DNA from 2 places in the Variovorax sp. PDC80 genome. Region 1 is predicted to be linked to the other one. Evidence: riboswitches for the same ligand, from Rfam matches in the RefSeq annotation. Region 1 holds a riboswitch; the other holds the start of a gene.
The links. Region 1 has a riboswitch for glycine ahead of gcvT (glycine cleavage system aminomethyltransferase GcvT). Riboswitches for the same ligand answer to the same signal wherever they lie in the genome.
Positions count from the first base shown of each region.

Region 2: linked by a shared signal. The riboswitch ahead of BM109_RS35685 (D-amino acid dehydrogenase) and the one ahead of gcvT (glycine cleavage system aminomethyltransferase GcvT) in region 1 are both predicted to bind glycine.

Region 1 covers NZ_FOWG01000005.1:441,414-457,118, forward strand. The annotation lists gene BM109_RS17745 (MFS transporter) at 1-951, shown strand, start outside; gene BM109_RS17750 (fumarylacetoacetate hydrolase family protein) at 987-1,937, shown strand; gene BM109_RS17755 (VOC family protein) at 1,934-2,392, shown strand; gene BM109_RS17760 (amidohydrolase family protein) at 2,389-3,447, shown strand; gene BM109_RS17765 (PDR/VanB family oxidoreductase) at 3,455-4,423, shown strand; gene BM109_RS17770 (LysR family transcriptional regulator) at 4,445-5,434, opposite strand; gene BM109_RS17775 (hypothetical protein) at 5,618-6,166, shown strand; gene BM109_RS17780 (LysR family transcriptional regulator) at 6,169-7,128, opposite strand; gene BM109_RS17785 (MFS transporter) at 7,287-8,609, shown strand; gene BM109_RS17790 (porin) at 8,642-9,715, shown strand; gene BM109_RS17795 (FAD-dependent oxidoreductase) at 9,740-11,263, shown strand; gene BM109_RS17800 (amidohydrolase family protein) at 11,268-12,611, shown strand; gene BM109_RS17805 (alpha/beta hydrolase) at 12,608-13,567, shown strand; glycine riboswitch at 13,590-13,673, shown strand; glycine riboswitch at 13,694-13,800, shown strand; gene gcvT (glycine cleavage system aminomethyltransferase GcvT) at 13,816-15,015, shown strand; gene gcvH (glycine cleavage system protein GcvH) at 15,099-15,470, shown strand; gene gcvP (aminomethyl-transferring glycine dehydrogenase) at 15,546-15,705, shown strand, end outside.
Region 2 covers NZ_FOWG01000017.1:97,585-113,289, reverse strand. The annotation lists gene BM109_RS35740 (glycosyltransferase) at 1-81, opposite strand, end outside; gene gmd (GDP-mannose 4,6-dehydratase) at 158-1,195, opposite strand; gene BM109_RS35730 (PIG-L deacetylase family protein) at 1,474-2,268, opposite strand; gene BM109_RS35725 (GNAT family N-acetyltransferase) at 2,258-3,115, opposite strand; gene BM109_RS35720 (GtrA family protein) at 3,112-3,471, opposite strand; gene BM109_RS35715 (glycosyltransferase family 2 protein) at 3,471-4,457, opposite strand; gene BM109_RS35710 (hypothetical protein) at 4,468-6,897, opposite strand; gene rfbC (dTDP-4-dehydrorhamnose 3,5-epimerase) at 6,966-7,514, opposite strand; gene rfbA (glucose-1-phosphate thymidylyltransferase RfbA) at 7,511-8,410, opposite strand; gene rfbD (dTDP-4-dehydrorhamnose reductase) at 8,460-9,350, opposite strand; gene rfbB (dTDP-glucose 4,6-dehydratase) at 9,347-10,417, opposite strand; glycine riboswitch at 10,669-10,786, shown strand; gene BM109_RS35685 (D-amino acid dehydrogenase) at 10,875-12,182, shown strand; gene BM109_RS35680 (FIST signal transduction protein) at 12,205-13,485, opposite strand; gene BM109_RS35675 (PhaM family polyhydroxyalkanoate granule multifunctional regulatory protein) at 13,526-14,308, opposite strand; gene BM109_RS35670 (aminotransferase-like domain-containing protein) at 14,380-15,705, opposite strand, start outside.

The sequences.
Region 1 (15,705 bases):
TGCGCGCAGGCGGCCTGCTATGCCGCGATCGCGCTGCTGCCGGCCACGCTGCCGCTGTTCCTGAGCCTGCAGGCCCTGCTGTCGCTGCTCGGCGTGGCCGCGACGCCGGTGGGCTACTCGCGCGCCATCAGCGCGCGCTTCGATGCCAAGCGCGGCCTCGCGCTCGGGCTGGCCATGAGCGGCCTCGGCGTGGTGGCGATCCTCGCGCCGCTCGTGCTGCCGCGGATCGTGGAAGCGGTGGGCTGGCGCGGCGGCTACCTCTCGCTGTCGGCCTTCGTCGTGCTGCTCGGCGCGCCCGCGATGTGGCTGCTCGGGCCCGAGGTGGACCGCGCGCCCGTGCGGCCTGCGGCCGCGCCGGCCCAGGCCACGCACGATCTGCCGCTGCACCGGCGCCCGCTGTTCTGGCTGCTGATCGCCGCCTTCGTGCTGCCGATGCTGTTCGGCTCGGGCTACATCGTCCACTTCATCGCGATGATGCGCGACCGCGGCCTGAGCGCCACCGAGGCGGGCACGATGGCGGCGCTGATCGGGGTGGCGGTGCTGCTGGGGCGCCTGGTCACCGGGCTGCTGATCGACCACCTGTTCGCGCCGCGGGTCATCGCCGTCGTCATGCTGCTGTTCGCGGGCGGCCTGCTGCTGCTGACGACCGGCCACCCGATGCTGGCGCTGCCCGCGGCGTTCACGATCGGCTTCGCGATGGGCGCCGAACTCGACGTGCTGGCCTACCTGGTCTCGCGCTACTTCCCCATCGCGCGCTTCGGCCGCACCTACGGCATCTTCTACGGTGCCCTCATGGCCGGCGGCGCCTGCAGCGCCCTGCTGATCGCCCAGCTGCATGCGCGCACCGGCAGCTACGAAGCACCGCTCGTCCTGTCGGCGGCCATGCTGGCCCTCGCGGCCGCGCTGTTCCTGCTGGCACCCCGTTTCCCTTCATCGCCCGCGTCCTCGTGACCGGCCCGCAACCCTGGCTCGACAAGGAACACCCCATGCGCCCCTTCACCCTGGTCTCTTACATGGACGCCAACGATCGCAGCCGACCGGGCCTCGCGCTCGGCGACACGATGGTCGCCTGGAGCGACCTCGCCACCGCGCACGGTCTGCCGCTGGCCGAGGCCACGATGCCCGAACTCATCGCGGCCTGGCCGATGCTCGAACCGCGGCTCGCCGCGGTCGAGGACGGGTCGCTCGCCACGCCGCGCGACCTGGCGCAGGTGCGGCCGGCGCCGCCCGTCGTCGGCGGCGGCCTGTTCTGCAGCGGCCCGAACTACCGCTGCCATCTGAACGAGATGACGGCGGGCCAACGCAGCGACATCGACAAGAAGGTCGCCGCCCCCTTCTTCTTCTCGAAACCCGCGGCCCATTCCATCATCGGTCCCGGCGCGCCGATCGTGCTGCCCGCCGGCTCGCACAAGCTCGACTGGGAGGCCGAACTCGCCGTCGTCATCGGCCGGCCCGCGCGCGACGTGCCGGTGGAACGCGCGATGGACCATGTGTTCGGCTATTCCATCCTCAACGACCTGTCGGCGCGCGACCTGTTCCGCCGCGAGGAATGGCCAGGCTGGCTGGACTGGCTCGGCTGCAAGGGCTTCGAGGGCTCCGCCCCGCTGGGACCGGCCATCGTGCCCGCGCACCAGGTCGCCGATCCCTACGACCTGACGCTACGGCTCTGGGTCAACGACGTGCTGCAGCAAGAGGCGTCGACCGCCCAGATGATCTTCAGCATCGCCGAGCAGATCGCCTACCTCAGCCGCCGCGTGACGCTGCGCCCCGGCGACCTCATCGCCACCGGCACGCCGGCCGGCGTCGGCATGCCCCGGAACGTCTTCCTTCAACCCGGCGACGTGGTGCGCGTCGAGATCGAAGGCCTGGGCATCGGCCCGCTCGTCAATCCGGTCGTCGCCCACCCTCTTCATTCCCCAAGGAGCCTCCAGCCATGAGCACCCTCAAGTTGAACCGCCCGCTGCGCCTGTCCCACGGCACGCTGAGCTGCCGCGATCTCGCGGCCTCGCGCCGCTTCTACGAGGAATTCCTCGGCCTCGACTGCGTCGAGCATGTCGCCGGACGGGCCATGATGATCCGCCTCGGCGGCTACTGGACCGTGGTCTGCCTGCCCTCGCCGCGCGAACAGAAGCTCGACGTGCACAACCACTGGGGCCTCGACCTCGAATCGCGCGCCGCGGTCGACATCGCGCGCGCGCTCGCGCTGCAGCACCAGGAGGACTACGGCATACGGCGCGTGCTGCCGGCGCGCGAACTGCACGGCGACTACGGCTTCTACCTCGAGGACCGCGACGGCAACTGGTGGGAATTCCAGTGCCTGGGCGGGCGCGACTACGACGACATCTTCCGCGCGGGCGACCAGGTCCGTGCGCCGGAAGGTCCCCGGCCATGAACGACCACCGACTCGACATGCCGCCCGCGCGCGCCTATCGCCGCATCGCCACCGAGGAGGCCTATGCCCCGCCCGAACTGATCCAGGCCTACCGCCGTCTGATCGACGGCGGCCACAGCGACGACCCCGGCTTCACCAGTTCGTGGCGCTACTTCCTGAACAATCCCTCGCCGCGCACGCAGTCCATCATCGCCAAGCTGCAGGACCTGGGCGAGGGGCGCCTGCGCGACATGGATGCCGCGGGCATCGACATGCAGCTGCTGTCGCTGGCCTCGCCGGGCATCCAGGTGTTCGACGCACCCACGGCCAGCTCGCTCGCGATCTCGTTCAACGACGCATTGGCCGAGCACATCGCGCACCACCCCGACCGCTATGCCGGCCTGGCGGCGATCGCGCCGCACGCCCCGGAGCGCGCCGCGCGGGAGCTGGAGCGCGCAGTCCGCACGCTGGGCCTGAAGGGCGCCATCGTCAATTCCCACACGCACGACAGCTACCTCGACGACCCGCGCTGCTGGCCCATCTTCGAGGCGGCGCAGGCGCTCGACGTGCCGATCTACCTGCATCCGACCTCGCCCTCGCGCGGCCTGATCGCGCCGCTGCTGGCGCGCGGCCTCGACGGCGCGATCTTCGGCTTCGCGGTCGAGACCGGCATGCATGCGCTGGCGCTGATCGTCTCGGGCGTGTTCGACCGCTATCCGCGGCTCAAGCTGGTGCTCGGCCACCTCGGCGAAGGCCTGCCGTTCTGGCTCAGCCGGCTCGACTTCATGTACCGGGCCGGTGCCGCCACCGGCCGCTATGGCTCCTGGGCCAAGCTGGAGCGCAAGCCCAGCGACTACCTGCGCCAGAACATCTTCGTCACCACCAGCGGCATGGCGTCCGCGCCGGTCATCGCGTTCTGCCAGGCCCAGCTGGGTGCCGACCGCGTGCTCTACGCCATGGACTATCCCTTCGAGTACGTGGCCGACGAAGTCCATGAAACCGAGGCCACCGCCTGCAGCGCGCAGCAGATGGCGCAGCTGTTCGAGACCAATGCCCGATCGCTGTTCAAGCTGTGAGCCCGCCATGACCGCTTCGACACTCGACGCCATGGTGCACACCCTGCGCCACGAAGCCGAGGGCATCCTCGGCGTGGAGTTGCGGCCCGCCGGCGCGGGCCTCGCGTTCCCGCCCTTCGAAGCCGGCGCGCACATCGACCTGCACCTGCCCAACGGCCTGGTGCGCAGCTACTCGCTGTGCAATGCGCCCGGCGAACGCCACCGCTATGTCGTGGCCGTGCTCGACGAGCGCAACGGCCGCGGCGGCTCGCGTTGCGTGCATCGGCAGCTGCGCGTGGGAGACCGCCTCGCGATCTCGCCCCCGCGCAACCATTTCGCGCTGCACGCCGACGCGCCGCGCAGCGTGCTGGTCGCCGGCGGCATCGGCATCACGCCGATCTTCTGCATGCTCCAGCACCTGGTCGCGCAGGGGCGGCCGGTGGAACTGGTCTACTGCGCGCGCAGCGCGAGGGAAGCGGCCTTCAGGGAAGCGATCGCGGCCCTCGGCCCGCGCGCGCGGGTCGCCTGGCATTTCGACGACGAGCAAGGCGGACCGCCCGACCTGACCCGCCTGCTCGCGGGCCGGGGCAGCGACAGCCACTACTACGGCTGCGGCCCGGCGCCGATGCTCGAAGCCTTCCTGCAAGCCTGCGAGCGGCATCGATATCCGCACGCCCACATCGAACGCTTCACGGCGCTCCAGCCGGCCGCCGCGGCAACGGGCCAGGGCTTCGAGGTGCTGTGCCGCAGGAGCAACCGGTCGGTGCGGGTCGCCGCGGGACAGTCGGTGCTCGATGCGCTGCTCGAGGCCGGTCTCGACCCCGCGCATAGCTGCAAGGGCGGCGTGTGCGGTGCCTGCGAAACCCCGGTGCTGGACTTCGATGGCGCGCTCGAGCACAACGACGGCATCCTCTCGCGCGAGGAACAGCAGTCGGGCAAGACGATGTTGATCTGCGTCTCGCGCTGCACCGGCACGCGGCTGGTGCTCGACCTCTGAACGGCCCTTCGGCCGGCAGGTTCAGGCGGCCGCGGTCGCGGCCGGCTTCGCGGCACGGCGCCGGCCCGGCGCCGCAACGCTCCCACCCCCGAGCGCGGCCAGCGCCGGCATCGCCTGGCCTATCTCCAGCAGCAGCGCGCGCAGCCACCCCAGCGCCGGGTCCCGCTCGAGGAACTTGTGCCATTGCAGCACTTGATGAAAGTGCGGCAGCTCGATCGGGCAGGGCAGCACGCGCAGCGGCAAGCGTTCGGCCATCTTCAACGCCACCCGGGTGGGCAGGGTCGCGATGCGCGAAGTGCCGAGCACCATCTCCGCCATCAGCGCGAAGTTGGGCGCGATGACCTCCTGGCGCCGCTTGTGCCGCCCGATCTCGACCACGTGGGCGTCCACCGTCACGCGCCGTCCGTCGGGCCAGGCCAGGCCCACGTGCCCGCAGTCGAAGTACTGCGCCACGTCCAGCCGGTCGCGCACCGTCGGATGGCCGGTCCATACCGCGCAGGAGAACGACTCCTCGTACAGCGGCTCCATCGGATGGCCGGGCACGGCCGCGAAATCGGGGCAGATCAGCAGCTCCATGTCGCCGCTGTCCAGGTGCTCCTTGGAGCGCGCGCCGAGCAGGCGCAGATCGAATTCCATCAGCGGCGCGCGCAGCGCGGCCTGGCGCACCGCTTCCTGCAGGAACACCAGGATGACGTTGTCCGACGATTCGAGCGTGAAATGCCGTGCCGAGGTCGTCGGATCGAACGAGGGCCGGATGCGCGTGATGGTCTGCACCTGCAGCAACACGTCGCGGATCGGCTGCTGCAGTTCGCAGGCCAGCGGCGTCAGCGCCTGGGCCTTTCCGACCATGACCAGCAGGTCGTCCTCGAAGTACTCGCGCAGGCGGCTCAAGGCGCAACTGGTGGCGGGCTGGCTCAGGTAGAGCCGCCTGGCGGCACGCCCGACGCTGCGTTCGGACAGCAGGGCATCGAGGATCACGAGCTGGTTCAGATCGAGCTTGTGGAAACGCATGGCTGACTCCCTTTGTTGATTTTCGCGAGGCGAAGAAATTGAAGCACGGAGCCCGGCTGCCATGGCAGCGGTACAACCCTTTGGCGGATCGACATTCCTTGAGGCCTTTGGTTTTCGGCGCTTCATGAAGGTGTCACGCGCATCCCCGAAGCTCGGGCTCCATCCCGGACCCGGCGGCACCGCATGTTTCCCACCAAGACCGACAAGGCGCGCGACGAACTCCAGGGCGGACAGCGCACCCTGAGCCAGCGCGAACGGGCGTTGCTGCTGATGGCCGACGGCCGCCGTTCGCTGACCGACTTCAGCCCGCTGTTCGCGAGCCACGGCGAAGCCGAGCAGACGCTGATGACGCTGGTGGAGCGCGGCTACCTGCACGATCCGAAGGCCGCCGAAGCCGCGGCCGTGGCCGAAGCAGCGCCGGCACCGCAGCCCGCGCCGGCCGTCGAACCCATCCACGTCTCGACCGCCGCCGACACCTTCGACGGCAAGCGCTCGCTGGCCACCACGCGCATGTTCCTGTTCGACATCTGCGAGCGCATGTTCGTGCGCCGCGATCCACGCTTCGCGCTGCAGATGCGCGACGCGCTGCGCGAGGCGCGCGACCGCGAGGCCATGCTGACCATCGCCGCGCTGATGCTGACCGAGGTCGAGAAGACCGCCGGCACCGAGCGCGCCGAGTCATTGCGCGAGCGCATCGACCGGCTGCTGCCGCCGGCCGAAGTGGTGCACTGAGCTCAGGCGCGACGCCGCGGCGCCGCTGAACGCGCGGCCTTCAGGCTCTTCAATTCGGGCAGCCCCTGCGCGGTCTCGCGCAGCAGCGAGCGCAGCCAGACGATCGCCGGATCACGGTCCTGGTGTTTGTGCCACTGCAGCTTCTCGGTGAAGCCCGGAATCTCGACCGGACAGGGCTGCACCTGCAGCGGAAAGCGCCGCGCCATCTGGTGCGCCAGCCGCGTCGGCAGGGTGGCGATGCGCGCGGTGCCGAGCAGCAGCTCGGGCACCAGCGTGAAGTTGGGCGCGATCACGTCCTGGCGGCGCGTGCGCCGGCCCGTGGAGATGAGCCGCGCGTCGAAGGTCACGCGCCGGCCGCCGGCCCATTCGATGCCGACGTGGGCGGACTCGAAGTACTGCTCGGCGCCGAGCCGCTTGCCCTTCACGGCCTGGTCGAGGCACAGCAGGCACGAGAAGGTGTCCTCGAACAGCGGCTCGGACGGATGCCCGGGCACGATCGCGAAATCGGGCGAGATCAGCAGCTCGATCTCGCCGCTGTCGAGGTGCTCGCGCATCTGCGGGCTCATGGCGCGCAGGTCGAACTGCATCAGCGGCGCGAGCGTGGCGGCGCGCCGCACCACCTCGGACAGCAGCACGCTGATCACGTAGTCCGAGGACTCGATGGTGAAGCGCCGGGTCGAGGTGGCCGGGTCGAAGCCGGGCCGCGCGCGTGTGATGGTCTGCAGCTGCAGCAGCACGTCGCGCACCGGCTTCATCAGCTCGTTGGCGAGCGCGGTCGGCACCTGCGTCTTGCCGACCGGCACCAGCAGTTCGTCCTCGAAGTATTCGCGCAGCCGGCTCAGCGACAGGCTGGTCGCCGGCTGGCTCAGGTACAGCCGCTCGGCGGCGCGGCTCACGCTGCGCGTGGTCAGCACCGCATCGAGCACCACCAGCAGGTTGAGGTCGAGTTTGTTGAAGCGCATGGGTCGTCTCCTTGATTCGCGCGAGATCTTCCAGGAATTTGCGCGGCAAATGCATCGAATTTAAAGAATGAATTTTGCATATGCATCGCCGGCCCGGATCATCCGCCACCAACGAGCCATCGCCAGCTCGCAGAACAAGCAACCGGAGACAAGACAAGATGCAAGACCAACGCAAGCGCGCACGCGCGCAGTGGGCCCTGGTGGCCTGCCTGACCCTGCTGAACATGCTGGCCCAGATCGACAAGAACATCCTGGTTCTGATGGTCGGTCCGATCCAGCGCGACTTCGGCGTCAGCGACATCCAGATCAGCTTCCTGATCGGCACCGCCTTCGCGGTCGCCAACATCCTGGTCGGCCTGCCGGCCGGCTGGCTGGCCGACCGCTTCGACCGCCGCCTCGTGATCGCCACCGGCGTGCTGGTCTGGTCGGCGGCGGTGGCGGCCAACGCGGCGGCCACCGCCTTCATCGCGCTGGTGATCGCGCGCGCCGTCGTCGGTGCGGCCGAGGCGCTGACGCCCCCCTCTTCCTATTCGCTGATCCGCGACGGCGTGGACGACCGGCGCCGCGCCCGCGCGCTCTCGGTCTACACCATGTCGATGATGCTGGGCACCGGCCTGTCGCTGGTGCTCGGCGGGCCGCTGCTGCACCTGGTGCAGGCCTCGGGCATCCATGCGCTGCCCTTCGTCGGCGAAGTCTCGGCCTGGCAGCTGACGCTGTTCATGATCGGCGTGGCCGGCCTGCCGCTGAGCCTGCTGATCTTCTGCTTCAAGGATCCGCGCTCGCAGCGCGATGCGGCCACCCGTCCGCAGGAGGGCCTGCGCACCGTGCTGCGCTGGCTGGCCGGCCAGCGACGGCTGTTCGTGCCGCTGTTCGCCTTCGCGGTCGGCAGCTCGATGATCGGCTTCGGCATGGCGGCCTGGATACCCACCATGATCGCGCGCCGCTGGGGTCTCGAGCTGCGCGACATCGGCCTGATGCAGGGCGGCCTGCTGCTGACGATGGGCCCGCTCGGGCTGTGGCTGGTCGGCGTGGCGCTCGACCGTGCCACCGGACTCGCGGCGGTCGCGCGCATCGGCGCGGTGGTGGCCGCGGCCACCACCGTGTTCAGCGTGTCGATGTGCCTGACGGGCGACCTCACGGCCTTCTGGCTGCTCGATGCGCTGGTGGTGCTGTGCTCGTGGAGCTTCATGGCGGTCGCCTCGACCTTCGTGGCGCGCACCGTGCCGGCCGGCGGCATCGGCATGGTGATGGCGATCGTGCTGGTGCTCAACGGGCTGATCGCCCAGTCGGGCTCGCCCACGCTGATCGCACTGGTGGCGCGCCATCTCTACGGCGGCCAGGCGCTGGCCCTGCCCTCGGCGATGGCCACGGTGTTCGCGCTGTCGGGCTGCATCGCGGTCGGCGCGGCGCTGCTGCTCGGCGGCCGTCTCGCGCGGCGCGAGACGTCGGGCGTGACCCTCGAGCGGCGGATGCCGTCGTGATCCCGCAGCAGCCTTCCGGGAGCCACACCCTCATGATCCAACGCAACACCCAGGCCCTGCTGCTCGCCCTGTCGGGACTCTCGCTGGCGCAGGGCGCGCAGGCGCAATCGGAACTCAAGCTGTCGGGCCTGCTCGGCAGCGGCGTGCTCTACACCCGCGACTCGGGCGGCCGCAGCCAGCTGCAGATGACCTCCACGCATGCCGCGCCCTTCCTGGCGCTGACCGGCAGCGAATCGCTGGGCGGCGACCTGCGCGCGATCTTCCGCTGGAGCAACTCGGTCTTCGTCGACAGCGGAACGCTCGCGCCGCTCGAGAGCTACATGGGCCTGAGTTCGGGCACCTGGGGCACGCTCACGCTGGGCGCGATGTACGACCTGCTCGCCGACGCGACGCCCTTCACCTCTGAGCGCTACACCTCGCTGCTCGCCACGCATCCCGGCAACCTGGACCGCACGGTCGGCAACTCGCTGAGCAACCTCGTCAAATACAAGTCGCCGGTGTTCGGCGGCTTCCAGTTCGGCGCCATGTACGGCTTCGCGGAGGCGGACTCGACCACCAACGTCGGGCGCGCCGTCGGAGCGGAACTCAGCTATGCCAGCGGGCCGCTGCAGGCGCTCGCGATCTGGGAGTCGGTCAAGGGCATCCCGTACGCGCCCGCGACCCGGCTCGGCGTGCCCAGCCTCTACGGCGTCGACTTCACCAAGGCCCCGGGCACGACGCTGTCGCAGACGCAGGACACGGCCACGGTCGGGCTGGCCTACACCAGCGACGGCTGGCGCTGGATGGGCAACTACAGCCACACGCGCCTGTCGGCGGCCGGACTGCAGCAGACCGAGACGGCGCGAACCCTCGATGTCGGTGCCTACAAGTACCTCACGAACCAGTTGCGCATCGGCGGCGGCTATTCGCTCACGAAGCTCGCGAGCTACCGCTGGGATCAGGTCCATGGCCATGTCGACTACGCGCTGTCCAAGCGCACCAGCCTCTACCTGCTCGGCGTGCTGCAGAAGGCGGGACCCGGGCAGAAGGCGGTGCTGCGCAGCCAGGCCGTCGCGGGCGGCCGCCGCCAGTCGGCGTTCGAGGTCGGCATGACGCACGCCTTCTAAAAAGCTTTCTTCCAAGGAGATCGAGTGACCGGAGATTCAATGCAGTGGGACGTGATCGTCGTCGGTGGCGGCCCCTCGGGCCTGACCGTGGCGGCCGAGTTGGCGGGTTCGGGGGCGCGCACGCTGGTGCTGGAGCGGCGCATCGAGGGCGTGCAGTCGCGCGCGGGCACGCTGCTGCCGCGCGTGCTCGAGCTGTTCGATGCACGCGGCATCGCCGACCGCTTCATCGAGCGGACGACGCAGATCCTCGACTACCCCTTCCGTTCGAGCCACATCTGGGCCGGCTTCCAGTCGATCGAGTGGGAGCACCTCGACACCCGCTTCGGCTTCACGCTCGGGCTGCCGCAGAACATGACCGAGGAGATCCTCTGGGACTGGGCGGCCGACAGCGGCGCCGAGCTTCGCCGCGGTGCCGAGGTGCGCTCGGTGCGGCAGGACACGGAGGGCGTGGAGATCGAGGTGGCCGCCCCATCGGGCGCGACATCGACCCTGCGCGCCAGCTACCTGGTGGGCGCCGACGGCGGCCGCAGCACCGTGCGAACCCAGTGCGGCATGCCCTTCGAGGGCCACTCGGGCACCTTCCGCGGCATCGTGATCGACGCCGAGCTCCGCGCGCCCTGGCCCGGCGGGCGCACCGGCGCCGACAACGAGATGGGCTGGGTGCGCGGCTATGCCTTCGGCGAAGGCATCACGCGCTTCAACATCGTGCACCGCGACCGCCGCCATGCGACCAAGGACGAGCCGGTGACGCTCGAGGAGGCGAAGCAGTGCCTGCGCGACGTGCTCGGCAGCGACTACGGCATCGAGGGCTTCCGCTGGGCCTCGCGCTTCGACGACCAGATGCGCGCGGTGCCACGCCTGCGCCAGGGGCGCGTGTTCCTGGTCGGCGAGTCGGCGCGCATCCACTACCCGGCCAGCGGCGTTGGCATGAACTTCTGCCTGCAGGATGCCTTCAACCTGGGCTGGAAGCTCGCGAACGTCGTCACGGGCGTGGCCGACGAGGCCACGCTGGACAGCTACGACGCCGAGCGCCTGCCGGTGATGCATGCGCTGCTCGAGAGCGTGAAGGCGCAGTGCGTGCTGCAGTTCAATTTCGAGCCCGATGCGGTGGCGCTCAAGCGCCGGCTCGCGCGGCACATCATTCCGCTGCCCGAGGTGCAGCGCCAGTTGGTGCTGGAGCTGTGCGGCCTCGAACAGCCCTACCCCGGTCGCGCCGGGGAAGCCGATCGCCACCCGCTGGCCGGCCAGCGGCTGCCCGACTTCGACCTCGTCACGCGCGAAGGCCGCTCGGTGCGCGTCGCCGAGCTGCTGCGCGAACGGCGCTTTTTGCTGCTCGATCTCGAAGGCAACTCGCGCCAGTTCGAATCGCTGGACCTGAAGGGCCTGCCCGTGACCCTGCTGCCGGCCCGCGTGGCGCATGTGCCGCCCGCCATGCGCGGCGTGCAGGCGATGCTGGTGCGGCCCGATGCCTATGTGGCCTGGGCGAGCGCGGACGTGGCGCGCGCCGCCGAGGTCGAGGACGAACTCTCGCGCTGGATGAGGAGGTGATGCGATGAAGAACGACGACAAGCCACTGCTGATCGCGGGCGGCTGGGTGCTGAGCATGGACCCGGCCATCGGCGAGCTGCGCCACGGCGACGTGCTGATCGAGGGCGAGCGCATCGTCGCGATCGCGCCCAGCATCGATGCCCCCCAGGCCGAGCGGATCGAGGCGGACCGCATGATCGTGCTGCCCGGCTTCGTCGACACCCATCGCCACACCTGGCAGAGCTGCGTGCGGCATCGCTATGCCGACATCGATTCGCAGGTCTACTTCGCCGAGATGCTGGGCGCCAAGGGCGCGGCCTACCGGCCCGAGGACGTCTACACCGGCACCTTGCTGGGCGCGGTCGCGGCGCTCGACAGCGGCATCACCACGATGCTCGACTGGTCGCACGTGCAGAACAGCCCCGAGCATTCCGACGCGGCGATCGCGGCGCTGCGCGACGCCGGCATCCGCGGCGTGTTCGCGCACGGCTGGCCGCTGGTCGACGGCGCCTCGTGGATGTTCGGCAGCGAGCGCGGCCATCCGCAGGACATCCGGCGGCTGCGCGAGCGCTACTTCTCGAGCGACGACCAGCTGCTCACACTCGCGATGGCCGCGCGCGGCCCCGAGATGGCGCGGCGCGAGACCTGGCTCGGCGACCTGCGACTGGCGCGCGAACTCGGCATCCGCTCGAGCATCCACATGGGCGCCTACGCGCGCAACGCCGCCGTGCGCGGCATCGCGCAGATGCACGAGGCCGGCGTGCTCGGCGACGACCTGACCTTCGTGCACTGCTGCTGCTCGCACCACGACGAGTTCTCGATGATGGCCGACGCCGGCGTCAGCGCCTCGCTCGGCGTGCACTGCGAGCTCAATGCGCAGGGCATGGGCGACATCCCGTTCGACCGGCTGCTGGCCGTGGGCATCCGGCCCAGCCTCAGCGGCGACACCGAGACCAAGTGCGCGGGCGACATGTTCACGCAGATGCGCCATGCCTTGGCCTATTACCGCTCATGGATGGGCGGTGGTCATTCGAAGACGAAGAACGCCCCGGCGACGCTGGGCCTGCGCGACGTGCTGGGCTTCGCCACCCTGGCCGGCGCGCAGGCGAACGGGCTGGCGCACAAGGTGGGCTCGCTCACGCCGGGGAAGCAGGCCGACGTGGTGCTGATCCGCGCCGACGACCTGAACCTGGCGCCGGTCTCCGACGCGGTGGGCGCGGTGGTGCTGGGCGCCCATCCGGGCAATGTCGACAGCGTGTTCGTCGCGGGGCGGGCGGTGAAGCGCGACGGTCGCCTGCTCGATGTGGACCTCGATCGGCTGCGGCAGCGCGCGGCGGACTCGCAGGCCTATGTGCTGGGGCTGCAATGAGCGCGCCGCTCGATCCCGAGCTCGCGACGATCGTCGCGGCGATACGCGCGAACAAGGCACCGCCGCCGTTCTCGGGCACGCCCGCCGAGGCGCGCGAACGCATGCGCCGCGCGGTGATGGCGGCGCGCGAGCGCACGACGCTGCCGGTCGTGGCTTCCACCGAGGACCGCGTCGCCGAACACCAGGGCCTGCGCGTGCCGGTGCGGGTCTACCGGCCCGTCTCTACCGAAGCGGTGTTGCCGACCGTGGTGTTCCTGCACGGCGGCGGCTTCGTGCTCGGCAGCGTCGAACTGATGGACGACATCGCGCGCAAGCTCTGCCGCGACGTGGAAGCCGTGGTGGTCTCGGTGGACTACAGGCTGGCGCCCGAGCACCCGTTCCCGGCCGCGCACGACGATGCCCTGGCCGCGACCCGCTGGGCGCTGGACCAAGCGGAAATGCTCGGCGGCGATCCGTCCCGGGTCGCCCTGGCCGGCGAGAGCGCGGGCGCCAACCTGGCCGCCTGCGCCGCGCTGGCGCTGCGCGGCCAGGCACGGCCGCTGGCGGCCCAACTGCTGGTGGTGCCGGGCCTGGACATGGCGCGCGACGTGGCCGCGATCGAGGTCCGCGGCATCGACTACCCGATGCTCGCGCCCGCCGACCTGCGCGAGATCGCCCGGCTCTGCATGGGCGCCTCGGCCCACCGCGCCACCGAGGTGCCGCCCTCCCCGCTGCGCGCGGCGGAGCTCGCGGGCCTGCCGCCGACCCTGATCGCCGTCGCCGGCCACGACCCGCTGCGCGAGGAAGGCCTGGCCTATGCGCACCGGCTCGAGGCGGCCGGCGTGCCGACCCGGCTGCTGCGCTTCGACGACATGTTCCACCCCTTCTTCGGCTTCTTCGCCCAGTCGGCCGCCGCCGGCCGGGCCCACGACGCCATCTGCCGATCGCTGTCGGACCGGCTGCGCGGCCGCGGCTGAAGCGGCCCGCAATCCACTACACTCGCCCGGGTCAGGAGAGAGCCCCGCACGGGGCCGCCGAAGGCGCAGGGAACCCCCGAACGCTCAGGCAAAAGGACTGACACAGCGCCGGCCTTCGCGGGACGGCGTTTCCTTGCTGGAGAGAGGCCGGTGCCGCAGGCGCCCGGTCCACCGAAGGAGCAAACCCCGATCGTGGGGCGAATCTCTCAGGTAAAGCGGACAGCAGGGGTGGCCCCATGGCGCGAGCCATGGCATTCGATTGCTGCCCCCAGGAGTGCCCCGTGGCTGCTTCCGCCCCCGAATCCGAACTGCTCAAGACCCCGCTGCACGCGCTGCACCTGGAACTCGGCGCCCGCATGGTGCCCTTCGCCGGCTACTCGATGCCGGTCCAGTACCCCGCCGGCCTGATGGCCGAGCACAAGCACACGCGCGAGGCCGCGGGCCTGTTCGACATCTCCCACATGGGCCAGCTGCGCCTGTCCGGCCCCGACGCCGCGGCCGCCTTCGAGACCCTGATGCCGGTCGACGTGATCGACCTGCCCGCGGGCAAGCAGCGCTACGGCCTGCTGCTCGACGACCAGGGCGGCATCCTCGACGACCTGATGTTCTTCAACGAAGGCAACGGCTCGCTGTTCGTGATCGTCAACGGCGCCTGCAAGGTGGCCGACATCGCCCACATCCAGCAGAGGATCGGCCAGCGCTGCCAGGTGCAGCCGCTGCCCGAGCAGGCGCTGCTCGCGCTGCAGGGCCCGCAGGCCGCGGCCACGCTGGCGCGGCTGTCGCCCGGCATCGAGCGCTTCGTGTTCATGACCGGCGGCGCCGTGCAGATCGGCGGCATAGCCGCCTTCGTCACGCGCAGCGGCTACACCGGCGAGGACGGCTTCGAGATCTCGGTCGCCGCGAAGGACGCCGACGCGCTGGCGCGGCTGCTGCTGGCCCAGCCCGAGGTCAAGCCCATCGGCCTGGGCGCGCGCAACTCGCTGCGGCTCGAGGCCGGCCTGTGCCTCTACGGCAGCGACATCGACACCAGCACCACGCCGGTCGAGGCCTCGCTCAACTGGGCGATCCAGAAGGTGCGCCGCACGGGCGGCGCGCGCGCGGGCGGCTTCCCCGGCGCCGAGAAGATCCTGGCCCAGCTCGTGGCCGCCACCGGCGCCGCTGGCCACCTCGACCACGACACCCTGAAGCGCCGCCGCGTCGGCCTGGTCGCGCTCGAGCGCATCCCGGTGCGCGACGGCACGCCGCTGCAGTCCTTCGAGGGCCAGGACATCGGCCAGGTCACCAGCGGCCTGCTGGGCCCGACGGCCGACCGGCCGGTCGCCATGGGCTACGTGGCCACCGCCTTCGCCGAGCCCGGCACCCGGGTGCAGGCCATCGTGCGCGGCAAGCCGGTGCCGATGGAGGTCTCGACCCTGCCCTTCGTGCCGACGCGCTACTACCGCGGCTGACGACCGGACATCCGGCGGACCGCCGTCGCGGCTAACCTACGCCCCGGCATCGGCCACTTTTTATCCACGAGGAGTTTTTCAACATGAGCATCAAGTACACCAAGGACCACGAATGGGTGCAGGCCGAGGGCGGCAACGCCACGGTCGGCATCACCGTCCATGCGCAGGACGCGCTGGGCGACGTGGTCTTCGTCGACCTGCCCGAGGTCGGCAAGAGCTTCGCCCAGGGCGATGTCGCCGGCGTCGTCGAATCGGTGAAGGCCGCGGCCGACGTGTTCATGCCCGTCTCGGGCGAGATCACCGAAGTCAACGAAGCCCTGCGCGCCGATCCCTCGCTCGCCAACAGCGCACCGCTGGCCGAAGGCTGGTTCTTCAAGGTCAAGCTGTCCGAACCGGCGCAGCTCGACGCGCTGATGGACGAAACCGCCTACGGCAAGTTCGCCGAGGAATCCTGACCCCCTGAAACCGGATGGCCGGACGCGAAGGCTCGCGTCCGGAAGTCCGCTCCCCCTTCTCTTCCCCCGCCCGCCATGCCCACCCCCGCCGCCCTGCCCACCCTGCAAGAACTCGAGAACGCCGAGGAATTCATCGCCCGCCACATCGGCATCGATGCCGACGACGAGGCGCGCATGCTGCCCGTGATCGGGTCGGCCACGCGCGCCGAACTCATCGACGGCATCGTGCCCGCGG
Region 2 (15,705 bases), on a different contig from region 1:
CGCGTTGCCACCGAGGCCCGCCTTCGCCGCGCGCAGCGCCTTCTTGAACAATCGGGTGGCTTGGTTCAGTTCTTTGATCAAATCTTCTCCACTCTGAGCGTCTTTTCGCGCCTGCACTGCTTCTCCCACGTCCGGCGCCCCCGTGGGCGCACCTCGCCTAGAAAGACTGGCCCTGCGCGTTGCGGCGAAGGTCGGCCTCGACCATCATCGTGCAGAGTTCCTCGAGCGTCGTCTTGGGCTCCCAACCGAGCTTCTCTTTCGCGCGCGCGGGGTTGCCGATCAGCAAGTCGACCTCGGCAGGACGATAGAACTTGGGATTCACCTTCACGAGGGTCTTGCCGGTCGCGATGTCGATGCCGACTTCGTTTTCCTCCTGCCCCTCGAAGCGCAATTCGTAGCCGGCGGCCTTGAAAGCCAGGTCGACGAAATGCCGCACGGTCTCGGTCCGGTTCGTGGCCAGTACGAAGGTGTCGGATTCGGCGGCCTGCAGCATGCGCCACATGCCTTCGACGTATTCCTTGGCGAAGCCCCAGTCGCGCTTGGCGCCGAGGTTGCCGAGCTCGAGCACGTCGAGCTTGCCCAGTTTGATCTTGGCCACCGAATCCGTGATCTTGCGGGTCACGAACTCGCGGCCGCGCAACGGGCTTTCATGGTTGAAGAGGATGCCGCTACTGCCGAAGATGCCATAGCTCTCGCGGTAATTGATCGTCATCCAATGCGCGAACAGCTTGGCGACGCCGTAGGGGCTGCGCGGATAGAACGGGGTTTCCTCCACCTGGGGAATGGCCTGCACCTTGCCAAACATCTCGGAGGTCGATGCTTGATAGAAGCGGATGCTGCGATCGGTGAGACGGATCGCTTCGAGCAGATGGAGCGCGCCCATGCCGGTGATCTGCGCCGTGGCATCGGGCTGGTTGAAGCTCACGCCGACGAAGCTCTGCGCGGCCAGATTGTAGACCTCCTGCGGCTTGGCTTCCTTGATCAAAGTCAGCGAGCTGCCGAGATCGGTCAGGTCGTGTTCCACCAGTCGAAGGTCTGGATGGTTCTGGATGCCCAGTTCCTCGATGCGCCAGAAATTGACGGAGCTCGTGCGACGAAAGGTCCCGTGAACGACGTAATCCTTGCTCAGGAGAAGCTCCGCCAAATAGGCCCCATCCTGGCCAGTGATACCGGTGACAACAGCGTGTTTTTTCATTTTTGAAAGAGGAGCGGATATGCCTAAGGGAGCGCGGAAGCATGACATTGTGCCGTAACGATTTCACACGACCTTACGAAGACAGGATCAAAGGTAACAGCGGGAAAACTACGAAAAGGAGGGACGGCACCTCGTGCGAATGTGCGAGAAAAGTCCACTTTGGGGAAAGATGTGCGACAAAAAGCGTCGCAAGGCACGAGGATCAGCCAGGCACACCTGCCGGGCGCCAGCCGCGGCCACATCGACTGGTTCCACAGAAAGCAATGGGCCCCGCGTATTCAGGCGACCCGTGCGAGACGCCAGCGGGCAATGCGCTGCGAGACAGCCTGCCAAGTCGAGAAGCCGCGCTTTTCATAGTAGAGCCGGCCCGCATGCGGCCGCTCGTTCAGCCGCTCGATCCGGGCCTGCTGCAATTGCTGATTTCCACTCAGGACGTGGTGCATCAGCACAAAGGGAAAGAGACCGATCCAGGTCCTGGCCTGGGACGGATAGCGCAGCACGAGACGCAGGAAACGCAGCCGCGAGCGCGGCGGCATGGGGTCGCGCTCGACGGGCCCGTTGCCCCGCAATGGCGACAACACCTTGAAGAACGGTCCCGGGCACCGCTCGCCGTTGTAGAGCGCGAACTGCCACACCTTCTCGGACAAGCCCAGTTCGGTACACACCTGCAGCGCCACGGCATGCAGTCCATCGTGATCGGGATGCCCGCCCTCCCACGCCGGCACGTAGATGCCCTCGAGACGTCCGGCCTGCGCGAGCCAGGGCTTGAGCCAGTCGGCCGCGCGCGCGAGCGAATCGCAGACCTCGCCATCGGCGATCGACAGTTGCTCTCCGACAAAGAGCACATCCTCGACGCCGAGCTCGGCCAGCACCGCGAGCGACTCGCGATTGCGCGGCGATGGATCGCCGCCGGCGGGCACGCCCGTCGTGAAGTAGACGCAGACCACGCGCACGCCAGACGCTCGGAGTCGCACGATGCGATGGAACGCGCCGAACTCGTCGTCTTGGTGCGGCAGCAGGAACACCGCCACCGGGACGCCCGACGAGGAAACGACGGGCACTTCAGTAGGCATCGAAGTCCAGGAACGAGAACAGCACGCGCCCGGCCTCGAGCTGCGTGCCCGGACGCGCGAGCGAGCGGTAGATCAGGTTGAGCGGCGAGGGACGAAAGCGACGCGGGATGTCGACGTACCCCCCGAAGCCGCATGCGCCCTCGGGAACCAGGCCAAGAAACAAGCGCAGCGGAGAAGCGGCCGCCCCGCGCAGGTCTGGCGCGGACAGCCCCGCGAGAGGCAGTTCCGCGTAGGCCGGAAGCATGCTTCCGAAGGCCTTCGCATGAAAGGCCGCGCGCTGCGTCGTGATGGCGCCGCGCCACACCGGATTGCACGGATTGCGGCTGCGCCAGTCGAGCGATGCGGGCGTCCAGACCCGCTCGAACTGCGCCGACCGCCGGACGGCCGCGAAATCGATGCCAAGCCCACCGAGGCCCACCTTGGCCTCGAGCGGCTGGACCAGCTGGAAGCCCAGCTTGCGCACGAAGCCGGGCGTGCTGTTGGCGTTGGCCACGCCGTAGACCGCGTGAAAGCCCTGCTCGGTCGCCGCCTGATAGGTCCTTTCCGCCAGCTGCGTGAACAGGCCACGGCCCTGGTACTTCGGATGGGTCGCCGTATTGAGCGACAGCAGGGTCCGGACCTCGATACCGCCGATCCGCGCTACGCTCGGAATGCACACGTAGTGGGCAGCGAGTTCGTCGCCATCCATCGCATCGAAGCCGACCACCTGACCATCGGGGTTCTCGCCGTAAAGCCATTTCAGCGTCGCGGGCGAAAACTTCGGCGACGGTGCGAAGCAGGCCGCGAACAACGCCTCATAGCGTCGGAGCATCTGCTCGTCGATGCGAACCGGAAGCAAATCGATCATTTGAACACCCAGTATCTGCTCAGGAGGAATCCATTGCCTGCCACCAGGGGCAGCGACAGGAGCTTGCCGGCCATCGTTCCGCCCAGCCAGCGCTGCGACGCCCAGACGCACGCCAGCGTGATCCCGTAATTGACCGACACCACGAGGCCGAATTTGAGCATCGAATGCAGCGAGCTGGCCGCCTTGAAAGTCAGGCGCGAGTGCAGCATGTAATTGGCCGCGAGGCCTGCGACGAAGCCCAGCGTGGTGGCGACCGCATAGTGGACGCTCGCATGGATCAGCGCCTGCATGGTCGCGATGTCGATCAGCGCCGAAACGACGCCCACGCACACGAAGATCAGAAACTGCTGGCGCATCAGGACTTGGCGCGGGCCTGCAGGCGCCGATGCCGGACGCGGCGCGGCACGGACGACACATCGAAGGCGATGAAGGCCAGCAGCAACTGCATGCCCGACAGCAGCGAAACGGCCACGACCATGGTCGTTCCCGCTGCCGTGGCCGCGCCTCGGGCCGCCGATTCAGCCCAGTGATAGCCACCGTACCCCAGACCGAAGAGCAGCAGCGCGAGGCCGAGCGGCAACTCGAGCGATGCGATCGACATGTCGCGCAGGTAGTAGTTGTAGAACACGCGCTTGGCGAAATTCCGCGCATGTTTGAACAGGAATTCGCCGACGATCTTGCGGATCTTGAGGTTGCTCACCTCGTCGCCGTAGTGCGCGTCCATCGGAATATCGACGACTACGGCCCGAAGGGTGTTCAAGCGGAACAGCATGTCCGTCTCAAAGAAATAGCGCCGGCTGATCTTGTCGGCCCGCAGCTGCCTGGCCACCTCGGCGTGGATGGCCGTGTAGCCGTTGGTCGGATCGAACAGGTCCCAGTAGCCCGAGGAGAACTTGGTGAGGAAGGACAGCACGGCATTGCCGAACAGGCGGACCTTCGGCATCGCACGGATCTCTTCCAGATCGAAGAACCGGTTGCCCTTGGTGTAGTCGGCCTCGCCGGCGAGGATGGGCGCCACGAAATCCGGGATGAGTGCCGGGTCCATCTGTCCGTCGCCGTCGATCTTTACGATGATGTCCATGTCGTCGGCGATGGCCTGCGCGTAACCGCGCAGCATCGCGCCACCCACGCCCTGGTTTACCTCGTTGAAGACCACCTTCACGCGCGAATCGGTGCAGTGTTCCTCGATGAAGCGGCCGGACCCATCGGGGCAGCCATCGTCCACCGCATAGATGCGGCAGATTTCGGGACCGATGCGATCGATCACTCCGAGCACATGCGCTCGGACCTTGTAGCTCGGAATGACCACCGCGATCTTCGCGTCTCCACCCGTTCCGTTCATCATCGGCTCCTCACTCTCTGAACGACACACCCGTGACGGTGATCGGCGCCTCGGTATGGCTCGTGGCAAAGACACTTCCGGCCGCGGCACCTGCCGGCGGCTGCAGCTCCCAGACATGCGTCTGCGACCTGTCTTCGCAGGTGAACAGACGGATGCTCGCCGACAGGAAGCGCTGTGACTTGTCTTCCCAGTTCACCTGCAGCCGCCCCTGCGTGGGCGCCCCGCTGCATTCCGCGGTCACGGCGAGCCGGTAGCGCCGCCCGGGCGATACCTCGACCCGCTGCGTGCCGGGCGTGCTCACCGTCACCACCACGCGCTCCCGCGCTTGGCGCTGCTCGGGACGCGTGAAGGTCCAACCCTCGCCCGTGGAAAAGTCGGTGTTCTTCAAGAGTTCGGTGCTGAACCGGTAGTCCGTCTTCAGCTTGCGCAAGGCGACGTCGCCGAAGGACAGCACCAGGTCGGACGCCGCCTCGACGCGATCGCGCTGCGCACGGGTTTTCCAATGCGCATCGAGGATCAGATAGTCGACCGAGCGCCGGGCGAGCACCTGGCCGAGCTTGTCGACGGTATCCGCGGCCACCACGTCCGCCTCGAAGCCCCGGTTGTACCAGCTGACGTGCAGTGCATCGCTGTTCAGGCCGGCCGCCAGCAGGTCCGAGAAGAAAGCCACCGGGCTGCGATGGACATTCAGCCGGTTGGCGAGTTCGACTGCGTTGCGGATCGGCAGCCACTCCGCCAGGTAGGAGTCCCGGCCCTCCTCGCTGAGCAACGGCTTCAAGGCGATGTCCCCGTAGTAAGTCGCCGAGCGGATGAACACGAGGTTCAAGCCGATCACGGCCACGGCCGCGAAGCCGAAGGCCCAGCGCATCGGCACTGCCATCGCCGGCCCCACGCCCGCGGTCATCGCCACGCCGAAGGCGGCCGCCAGGCAGACGAAGGCGGGAAATACATAGCGCAGATAGGCGATCGAATGAAAAGTCAGAACGATCGAACTCAGGCCGACCAGCACCAGCGCCAAGGCGCGCCAGCGGCGCTGCCATGCCAGCAGCAACAGGCAGGGCACGAGCAGGATCAACCACTGAAAGCCGCTCGCGCCCGGCTGCGCCTCGAGAAACTTGACGCTGTTGAAGGTGATGTCCTGCAGGGCGTTCCAATGCAGCCCCTTGGTCCATCGCGGATCTTCGAAAGGCAGCGTGGACCACAAGGGCGACTTGAACACCTGGTTGAGGTAGGGAAACATCGGGTTTCCGGTCCGCGCCCAGGCGACGGCATAGGGCAACCCACCGATGAGCGCCATCGCGCCGACACCCAGCGCAACCGGCCTGAGGGCCTTCCGATGTCCCCAGCCCCTGAAGCCCGCAAGAAACAGCAGCAGGAGCGCCGGAAGCAGGGTCAGCGTGATCGCCTTGGCCGCCAGCGCGGCACCGAGCAACACGCCGGCCGCCAGCGCACCATCCCGCTCGCGTCCGACAACGCGCAGCAAGGCCAGGACGCCTGCAGCGGCGAACGCCGTCCAGACTGACTCGATGTAGAGACTGCTGGTTTCGAGTAGCGCGAGCGGCGTGCAGAGGAACAGCAGGCTGCTCCAGCGCGCGCAGCGCACGCTGGCCCCAGCCCACAGCGCCATGTCGCGAACCACGAAGGCGCTCGCGAGGATGAAGCACAGGTTGATCAGGCGTGCACCGCGCTCGCCAGCAAGCATGTGGCCGATGGCGAACATCCAGTCGCCCAGCATCGGCAGCAACGCCCATGCATAGGTGCCGATATCGAAACCCCAGGCACGACGCTCAAGCAATTGCGTCGGAATGAAGAGATGCGTGGCCAGCGCGTCATGCCCGATCTCCGGCATCAACGCCAGCGCGAAATGGGCCAGCACCGTGCCGGCGATCAGCAGTTGCACGAATCCGCCGGATCCGGCGTGCATCGCTGCCGCCCGGCGCAGGGCGCCCAGCATCTCGAGCGCGCTGCGGCGGCCGATGGTCAACGGCACGGCCAGGCCCAACGCGTATACGCCCGGATAGTTGAGCGGCAGCCACGCCCAGAGACCCACGATCGTGCCGCCGACCGCGGCACCCACGAGGAAGCATCCGACAGGCTCCTGATACGGCAACGGCACCTTCGCCAGGCGCAGCAATCCGCGACCGATCACGCAGGACGACAACACGAACGCCAGCGCCGCCGCCAACGGCCAGATCGCACCGCAGAACAACGCACCGGCAACGACGATCGCACCCAAAGCCGCGAAGCGATGGATGCGCAGCCAGCGCGCGATGGCTTCGGTCGCGAGTGCGCCACCGCCGATCAGGATGGCATAGGGCCGCAACGCATCCCACGACACCACGGAGTGCCGGGCCCAGTCGAGCCGCTGCAGTCCGATGACTGCGGCTGCCATGCCGGCCAGCAGGCTCGCGAGCACGAGCCCCTGGATCGGCAGCCACACGGAGGACTGGCCCTGGATTGAATCGCGCTCGGGCCGGGAAGCGTCGACGGAGGTCGGCCGCCCGCCCATCACTCGAACAGTTCCGCCCGCGTCAAGGCAGCGCCGGCCGCGTCCTTGGCCGACAGCTGCGGCGGTGCGCCGATATCGGGCCACCCGATGCTCAGATCCGCATCATTCCATTGGATGCAGCGCTCATGCGCCGGCGCGTAGTAGTCGGTCGTCTTGTACAGAAACTCCGCCGTCTCCGTCAACACCAGGAAGCCATGCGCGAAACCCGCGGGCACCCACAGCTGCTTGTGGTTGTCCTCGCTGAGTTCCTCGCCCACCCACTGACCGAAGGTCGGCGACGACCTGCGGATGTCCACCGCCACGTCGAACACCGCGCCGCGCACGCAGCGCACCAGCTTGCCCTGCGGCTGCTGGATCTGGTAGTGCAAACCGCGCAGTACGCCCTGGGCCGAGCGCGAATGGTTGTCCTGCACGAACTCGACGTGGCGCCCCACGGCCTCGTCGAAGGCCTTGCCGTTGAAGCTCTCGAAGAAGAAGCCGCGCGCGTCGCCGAACACCTTCGGCTCGATGACGAGGACTTCGGGAATAGCGGTGGGCGTGGCCTTCACGAGCGCACCTCGTCCTTCAGCAGGCGTTGCAGGTACTTGCCGTAGCCGCTCTTGGCCAGCGGCGCGGCGAGCTTCTCGAGCTGCGCGGCATCGATGAAGCCGTTGCGCCAGGCGATCTCCTCGGGACACGCGATCTTCAGGCCCTGGCGATGCTCGAGCGTGGCGATGAACTGGCCGGCCTCGAGCAGGCTCTCGTGCGTGCCGGTGTCCAGCCAGGCATAGCCGCGCTGCATGATCTGCACGTTGAGCTGGCCGAGGTCGAGGTAGGCCTGGTTGACGGCAGTGATCTCGAGTTCGCCGCGCGCGCTGGGCTTGACGGCCTTGGCGATGTCGACGACCTGGTTGTCGTAGAAGTAGAGCCCCGTCACGGCATAGCTGCTCTTGGGCTCGAGCGGCTTCTCCTCGATGCTGCTGGCCTTGCCCTGCGCATCGAAGGCCACCACGCCGTAGCGCTCGGGGTCGTGCACGTGGTAGGCGAAGACGGTCGCTCCCTTTTCCTGCGCATCGGCGTCGGACAGCAGGTGCACGAAGTCGTGGCCGTAGTAGATGTTGTCGCCCAGCACCAGCGCGCTCGGCGAATTGCCGACGAACTTGTCGCCGATGATGAAGGCCTGCGCCAGCCCATCGGGACTGGGCTGCACGGCGTACTGCAGGTTCAGGCCCCACTGGCTGCCGTCGCCCAGCAGCTGCTGAAAGCGCGGCGTGTCTTGCGGCGTGCTGATGACGAGGATGTCGCGCATGCCGCCGAGCATCAGCGTGCTCAGCGGGTAATAGATCATGGGCTTGTCGTACACCGGCAGCAGCTGCTTGCTGATCGCGAGCGTGGCCGGATGCAGCCGCGTGCCCGAGCCGCCGGCCAGGATGATGCCTTTGCGCTGCGTCGTCTGGATGGTCATCGTTGGTGTCTCTTCTCTTCGGATGTCGTGTTCGGCACGGATGCCGGACTCAGAGGATCTCGCGCAGCATGCGCGCGACGCCGTTCTGCCACGGCGGCAGCACCAGCCCGAAGGCGGCCTGCAGCTTCGAGGTGTCGAGGCGCGAGTTGTGCGGCCGGGTGGCCGGCGTGGGAAAGGCGCTGGTGGGTACGGCCTCGACCTGCTGCGGCCCGGCCTTGAGCTCGACGCCGGCCTGCTGCGCGAGTTCGAGCACGTAGCGCGCATAACCATGCCAGGAGGTTTCGCCGCCCGCGATCGCGTGATACAGCCCGGCCTTGGACGGGTCCTGCAGGGTGGCGCGGATGGCATGGGCCGTGATGTCGGCCAGCAGCTCGGCACCGGTGGGTGCGCCGAACTGGTCGTCGATGACGGTCAGCTTGTCGCGCTCCCTGGCCAGCCGCAGCATGGTCTTGGCGAAGTTGCCGCCGCGCGCTGCATAGACCCAGCTGGTGCGAAAAATCAGGTGCTTCGTGCAGTGCTGCGCCACCAGTTGCTCGCCTTCGAGCTTGGTGCGGCCGTAGACGCTCAGCGGCCCGGTCGCATCGTCTTCCTTCCAGGGCGTGCTGCCGCTGCCGTCGAAGACATAGTCGGTCGAGTAGTGGACCATCAGCGCGCCGATCTCCTGCGCGGCCTGCGCCACCACGCCGGGCGAGGTGGCGTTGAGCTTGCGCGCGAACTCGGGCTCGCTCTCGGCCTTGTCGACGGCGGTATGGGCGGCGGCATTGACGATCACGTCGGGGCGCACCTGCCGCACGGTGTCGGCCAGCTGTTCGGGCCGGCTGAAGTCGGCGTGGAAGTCGGTGCTGTCGAAATCGAGCGCGACCAGTTCGCCCAGCGGTGCGAGGCTGCGCTGCAGTTCCCAGCCGACCTGTCCGCCCTTGCCCAGCAGCAGCAGCTTCATGCGGGGGCCTTCGCGTCGTACTGCTTCTCGACCCAGGCGCGGTAGGCGCCGCTTTGCACGTTGCGCACCCAGTCGCCGTTGGCGAGGTACCACTCGACCGTCTTGCGGATGCCGGTGTCGAAGGTCTCGGCCGGCTTCCAGCCGAGCTCGCGCTCGAGCTTGCGCGCGTCGATGGCATAGCGGCGGTCATGGCCGGGGCGGTCGGTGACGTAGCTGATCTGCTCGGCATAGCCCTTGCCGTCGGCGCGCGGACGCAGCCCGTCGAGCAGCGCGCACACGGTCTTCACGATCTCGATGTTCGGCTTCTCGTTCCAGCCGCCCACGTTGTAGGTCTCGCCGAGCCGGCCCGCTTCGAGCACGCGGCGGATCGCGCTGCAGTGGTCCTTGACGTAGAGCCAGTCGCGCACCTGCATGCCGTCGCCATACACGGGCAGCGGCTTGCCGGCCAGCGCGTTGACGATCATCAGCGGGATCAGCTTCTCGGGGAAATGGAAGGGGCCGTAGTTGTTCGAGCAGTTGGTGGTGAGCACCGGCAGGCCGTAGGTGTGGTGCCAGGCGCGCACGAGGTGGTCGCTGGCGGCCTTGCTGGCCGAGTACGGGCTGTTGGGCTCGTACTTGTTCTCCTCGGTGAAGGCCGGGTCGGTCTTCGAGAGCGAGCCGTAGACCTCGTCGGTCGACACGTGCAGGAAGCGGAAGGCCGCCTTCTGGTCGGCCGGCAGCGCGTTCCAGTAACCACGCACCGACTCGAGCAGTCGGAAGGTGCCGAGCACGTTGGTCTGCACGAAATCCTCGGGGCCGTGGATCGAGCGGTCCACGTGCGATTCGGCCGCGAAATTGACCACCGCGCGCGGCTTGTGCTCGGCCAGCAGGCGGTCGAGCAGCGCGCTGTCGCCGATGTCGCCCTGCACGAAGACATGGCGCGGATTGCCCTTGAGCGAAGCCAGGGTCTCGAGATTGCCGGCGTAGGTGAGCTTGTCGAGGTTCACGACCGGTTCGTCGCCTTGCGCGATCCAGTCGAGGACGAAATTGGCGCCGATGAAGCCGGCGCCGCCGGTAACCAGGATCATGGAGTCCTCTGTGCTGTGAATTGGAGTGCCGCTTGGTCGAAAGCCGCGCTGGCGCGGCAACTGCGGATTATCCCATCTGCCTGCAAGGCCGAATCCCGGGGTTGGCCGGTGCCCGCGGCCCGCCTACAATCGCCACCCATTGCAGGAGAGCGGGCCGCATGCATCGCGCAGGCAGCCCCACCGAAGGCGCAAACTCCCATAAACGCTCAGGTCGGCTCCACGCTTCGCGCGGGGCCTGTACTGCAACCACTGAAACGCCGTCTGGAGAGCCAGCACATCGCCCATCGCGGCCGTGCTGCGCCGAAGGAGCAAGTCCGCTGCGAGGTGCAGCGGATGAAACTCTCAGGTACCGAGGACAGGGGGAGCGGCAATTGGACGGCCGTCCGGTTGCGCGCTATCTATTCAGTAGCACGACCTTCACGCCGTTCAAGCGCTTCGACCTCGAAAGGTACTTGAAATGCGCGTGATCGTATTGGGCGCCGGCCTGCTCGGCGTGACCTCGGCCTACTACCTCCAGCAACTCGGCCACGACGTGACCGTGATCGACCGGCAGGCCGCCCCGGCCGCCGAAACCAGCTTCGCCAACGGCGGCCAGATCTCGGTGAGCCATGCCGAGCCCTGGGCCAATCCCAGCGCGCCGCTCAAGGTGCTGCAGTGGCTGGGCAAGGAAGACGCCCCGCTGCTGTTCCGCATCCGCGCCGACATGCGCCAGTGGCTCTGGGGCCTGCAGTTCCTGCGCGAATGCACGCCCGCGCGCACGCGCCACAACATCGAGCAGATCGTGCGCCTGGGCACCTACAGCCGCGACACGCTGCAGCAGCTGCGCCGCGACACCGGCATCCGCTACGACGAGCGCACGCAGGGCATCCTGCACTTCTACACGACGCAAAAGGAGTTCGACGGCGCCCTCGCGCCCGCCGAGCAGATGCGCGCGCTGGGCTGCGAGCGCCAGGTGATCTCGGCCGACGAGGCCGTGAAGCTCGAGCCCGCGCTGGCCCACATCCGGCCGCAGCTGGCCGGCGCCACCTACACGGCCGAGGACGAATCGGGCGACGCCAACCGCTTCGCGCGCGAACTCGCGCGGCTCGCGGCCGAGGCCGGCGTGAAGTTCCTGATGAGCCACACCGTCACCGCGCTGCGCGAGGTGGGCGGCGCGATCGATCACGTCGAGGTCACCGATGCCGAGGGCCGCTTCCAGCGCATCCGCGGCGATGCCTTCGTGATGGCCATGGGTTCGCTGAGCCCGCTGCTGGCGGCACCGTTGGGCATCCGGCTGCCGATCTATCCGGCCAAGGGCTATTCGGTCACGCTGCCGGTCAAGGACGCGAGCAAGGCCTACCAGGTCTCGCTGACCGACGACGAATACAAGCTGGTGTTCTCGCGCTACACCTCGGAGTCGGGCGACCGCATGCGCATCGCCGGCACGGCCGAGCTCAACGGCTACGACCGCGACCTCAACGGCGTGCGCTGCGAAGCCATCGTGCGCCGCGTCGAGCAGTTGTTCCCCGGCGCCGGCGACACCGCGCAAGCCCAGTTCTGGACCGGCCTGCGCCCGGCCACGCCGAGCAACGTGCCGCTGATCGGCCGCACGAAACTCGCGAACCTCTACCTCAACACCGGCCACGGCACGCTCGGCTGGACCCATGCCTGCGGTTCGGGCAAGTCGATCGCGCGCATCGTGAGCGGGCTGGCGCCGGAGGTGGATTTCGCGTTCGCGGGGATGCCCAGGGGCGTTGCGGGCATCGCCCAGCCCGCGCTGGGCTGAGCCTCCAAAGCAAGGCGGACGCTCAGTCGTCCGCCGTGAACACCGTCAGCACCCCGGTATAGCCATACACGTGGTGCCGCGCGATCTCGCCCGCGGCGAAGAAGCCGACCAGCGGCACGTCGCCCAGCGCATGGCGCACGATCTGCAGCTCGGCGCCGGGCGCGCCGAAGTGCGGGCCGCCGCGGCCCGAGCAGCTCACGTAGACGGCGCCGGCGATGCGCCGCGCGGGATGCGGCGCCGCCTCGGCCTCGCCGGCGGCGACGGCGCGCGCGGTGGCCAGGGTCTGTTCCTCGGGCTCGAGCTCCTCGCGGATCTCGGCGCAGATGCGCATCAGGTCGGCGCGCGCGGCCTGGGCGTTGCGGCGGCAGAAGCTCAGGCGCATGCCGGCCTCGGCCACGTCGGCGATCGCAATGCCGCGGCGCGTGGGGTCGAGGCCGATGATGTGGCGCACCAACACGTCGGCGCCGAGGTCGCCGGTGCGGCGGATGCCGTCGCTGCCGGCATCGACCAGGCCCACCAAAGTGGCGCGCACGGCCTCGATGGCTTCCTGCGGCCGCTCGAGCGAGACCTGCAGGTCGGCCAGCAGCACGTCGAGCGCGGGCTCGCCATCGAGCTGCAGCACCAGGTTGCCATCGGCCTCGGTGATCTCGCGCTCGCGCGCGCTGCCCGAGCGCAGCGGCTGGCAGCCCTGCGTGACGCGCGACACCAGCCGCACGCCCTCGCCGAACACCACGCCCGACAGGCCGCCCGAGAACACGCCGCCGGCCGCGCCCTGGCCGCGGATGTTGCCGTTGCCGCCGACCGCGAACTGCAGCGCGCCGCCGCGGCCCGACGAGAGGCCGCCGAACAGGTAGCCGGTGTCGGTGCGCCCGGCCATCTCGCCGATAAGCTCGGTCAGGTCGGGGGTGGCGGGGTCGGCATGCACCAGCGCCGTATGGGCCTCGAAGCCGCTCATCTCGGAGCTGGCCAGCGGCGCCACGCCCGAGAACACGCGGTACTGGTCGCTCGGCAGCGCGCAGAGCATCAGGCTCAGTCCGGGCTCGTCGAAGTACTCGGCATTGTTGGCCGACACGCCGATGCCCACGGTGCCGGCCCAGTCGGTCACCTCGGGCAGCTCGGCGCTCAGGTGGTCGAGGATCTCCTGCGCATCGACCGCATAGTGATCGGTGATGTAGAGCAGCCCGAGGGTGGGTGCCGAGGCGTAGTCGGGCAACGCCATCTGCGCGCGCAGCTGGGCCAGCACGAGGCCGGCCGCCATGCGCCATTGCGGATGGGTGGCGTGACCGGAGGGAAACAACTTCATCGTGCCAACCTGCTTCGTTCGATGTTCAGGACAAGGCGGCTCAGCGTCGGCCGCCCGTTCGCTTGCGGGCCGCGGGCGCCGCGGCCGGCTTCTTCGCCGCCGGTCGCTTGGCGGCCGTCGAGGCCTTGCGGGGGGTGGACTTGCGCGAGGCGCTCGCGGTTCCCATGGCCTTGCCGACGGCGTCGGCCAGCGGCTGGGTCACGGCCGGCATCTTGAGCTGGGCCGCGTCCTGCAGCGCGGTGCTCGCGATCTGCTGGAACTGCTCGGTCAGCGAGCCCCACCACTTGAGCGGGTCGACCGCGCCGCCGGCGGCATCGCCCGTGGCGGACTTCGAGGCGGCCTTGGCGGCCGGCCTGGCCTTGCGGCGCGGCGGCGGAGCCTCTTCCTCTTCGTCCTCCTCCTCGTCGAGTTCCTCTTCGTCCTCGAACTCGACCTCGGGTTCGGGTGCCGCGGCCGGCGCGGCGGCCGGCGCCGGGCTGACCGCAGCGGCCGCCGCATTCGCCTGCCGCGTGAACACGCCCGCGAGGTCCTCCATGCGCACGTTCATGCCGCGCAGGGTGGAAAGCGTCATCTTCTGCACCTCGAGCGCCTGGATCGTGGCCTTGAGCGCGTGGCCGTTCTGCTCGAGCCAGTACTGCACCGTCTTGAGTTCCTGGATGCGCTTGTCGACCTCCTCCACGCTCATGGTGGGCGCCACCCAGCTCGCCAGGCTCGGGATGCCGGGCACGGAACCGGCGCCGCTCGCGCCGGCCGCGAGGTTCTTGAGGAAGTCGAAGCCGGGTACGAACTGGCTGAAATCGAAGGGTTGGCTGGCTTTGTTCATGCGGCAGGTCTCCGGTCTGGCGGGCGTTGTGCTGCCAGCTTACTCCAAGGCAGGGCCCGCCCCGCCCCGGATCAGAGCTCGTCGCGCGTCTTGGCGAAGACCTTCCAGAAGCTCGCGTCCTGCGAGCTCGCGAAGTTGATGCGCATCAGCGTGGTGGGCGGCCGGCGCGCATGGAACAGCGAGCCCGGCGCCAGCAGGTAGCCCTGGTCGAGCATGCGCTGGGTCAGCATGTCGGTGTCGACGCCGGTGTCGACCCAGCCGAACAGCCCCGCGGGCTCGGACGCGAAGGTGCAGCCGTGCGCCAGCACCAGCTTGGCGGCGCGCGCGCGGGCGCCCTCGAGGCGAATGCGCACGCGCTCGGCATGGCGGCGCAGCTGGCCCTGGTCGATGCACCACGAGAGCGCCCGCTCGAACAGCGCGGGCGAGGTCAGGGTGGCCAGCAGCTTGGTCTCGAGCAGCCGCTCCTTGAGCGCGGGCGAGGCGGCCAGGAAGCCGATGCGCCAGTTGGGCGCGAGGATCTTCGCGAAGCCGCTGACGTAGATGGTGCGTTGCAGCCCGTCGAGCGCGCTGAGCCGCGTGGCGTGCTCGGGCGCGAGGTGGCTGTAGGTGTCGTCCTCGACGATGTGGAAGTCGTGCTCGTTGGCCAGCTTGAGCACGCGGTGCGCGCTGTTGGGCGACAGGCTGTAGCCGGTCGGGTTGTGAAGCACGCTCACGCTGACGAACAGCTTCGGGCTGTGCAGCGCGCAGTACTGCGCCATCACGTCGAGGTCGGGCCCGTCGGCGCGGCGCGGCACCGGCAGGATGCGCATGCCCAGCGCCTCGAGCCGCGCGAACTCGAGCGCCCAGCCGGGCTCCTCGACCATCACCGGATCGCCGGCGCGCAGCATGGTGCGGCTCACGATGTCCAGCGCATGGGTGGCGCCGATGGTGGTCACGATCTGGTCGGGCGCGGCCGGCACGTTGATGCCCACCAGCTTCTGCGACAGGCTGCGCCGCAGCGCCGCGTCGCCCGCGGGCTCGCCGTACTGCAGCGACAGCTCCTGCAGCATCGCGGTGCTGGTCATGCGCCGCACCGCCGTCGGCATGAACGAGGAATCGAGCCAGTCGGGCGGGAACACGCCCATGCCGGGCTGCGGCTTGTCGCTCGGGCGGTGGAACATGCTGCGGATCAGCGAGCTGGCGTCGGCCGGCGTGCGCGAGGCCATCATCTGCGTGACCATCGACAGCGCGCTGATCTGCAGCGGGTCGCCGGACGGCTGGGCCGGGTCGCGCGCCGGATCGCGGCCCGAATCGCGCACGAAGAAGCCGCGCTGGCGCCGCGCCTCCACCAGCCCGAGCGCCAGCAACTGGTCGTAGGCGGCCACCACGGTGTAGGGACTCACGCCCTGCTGGCGCGC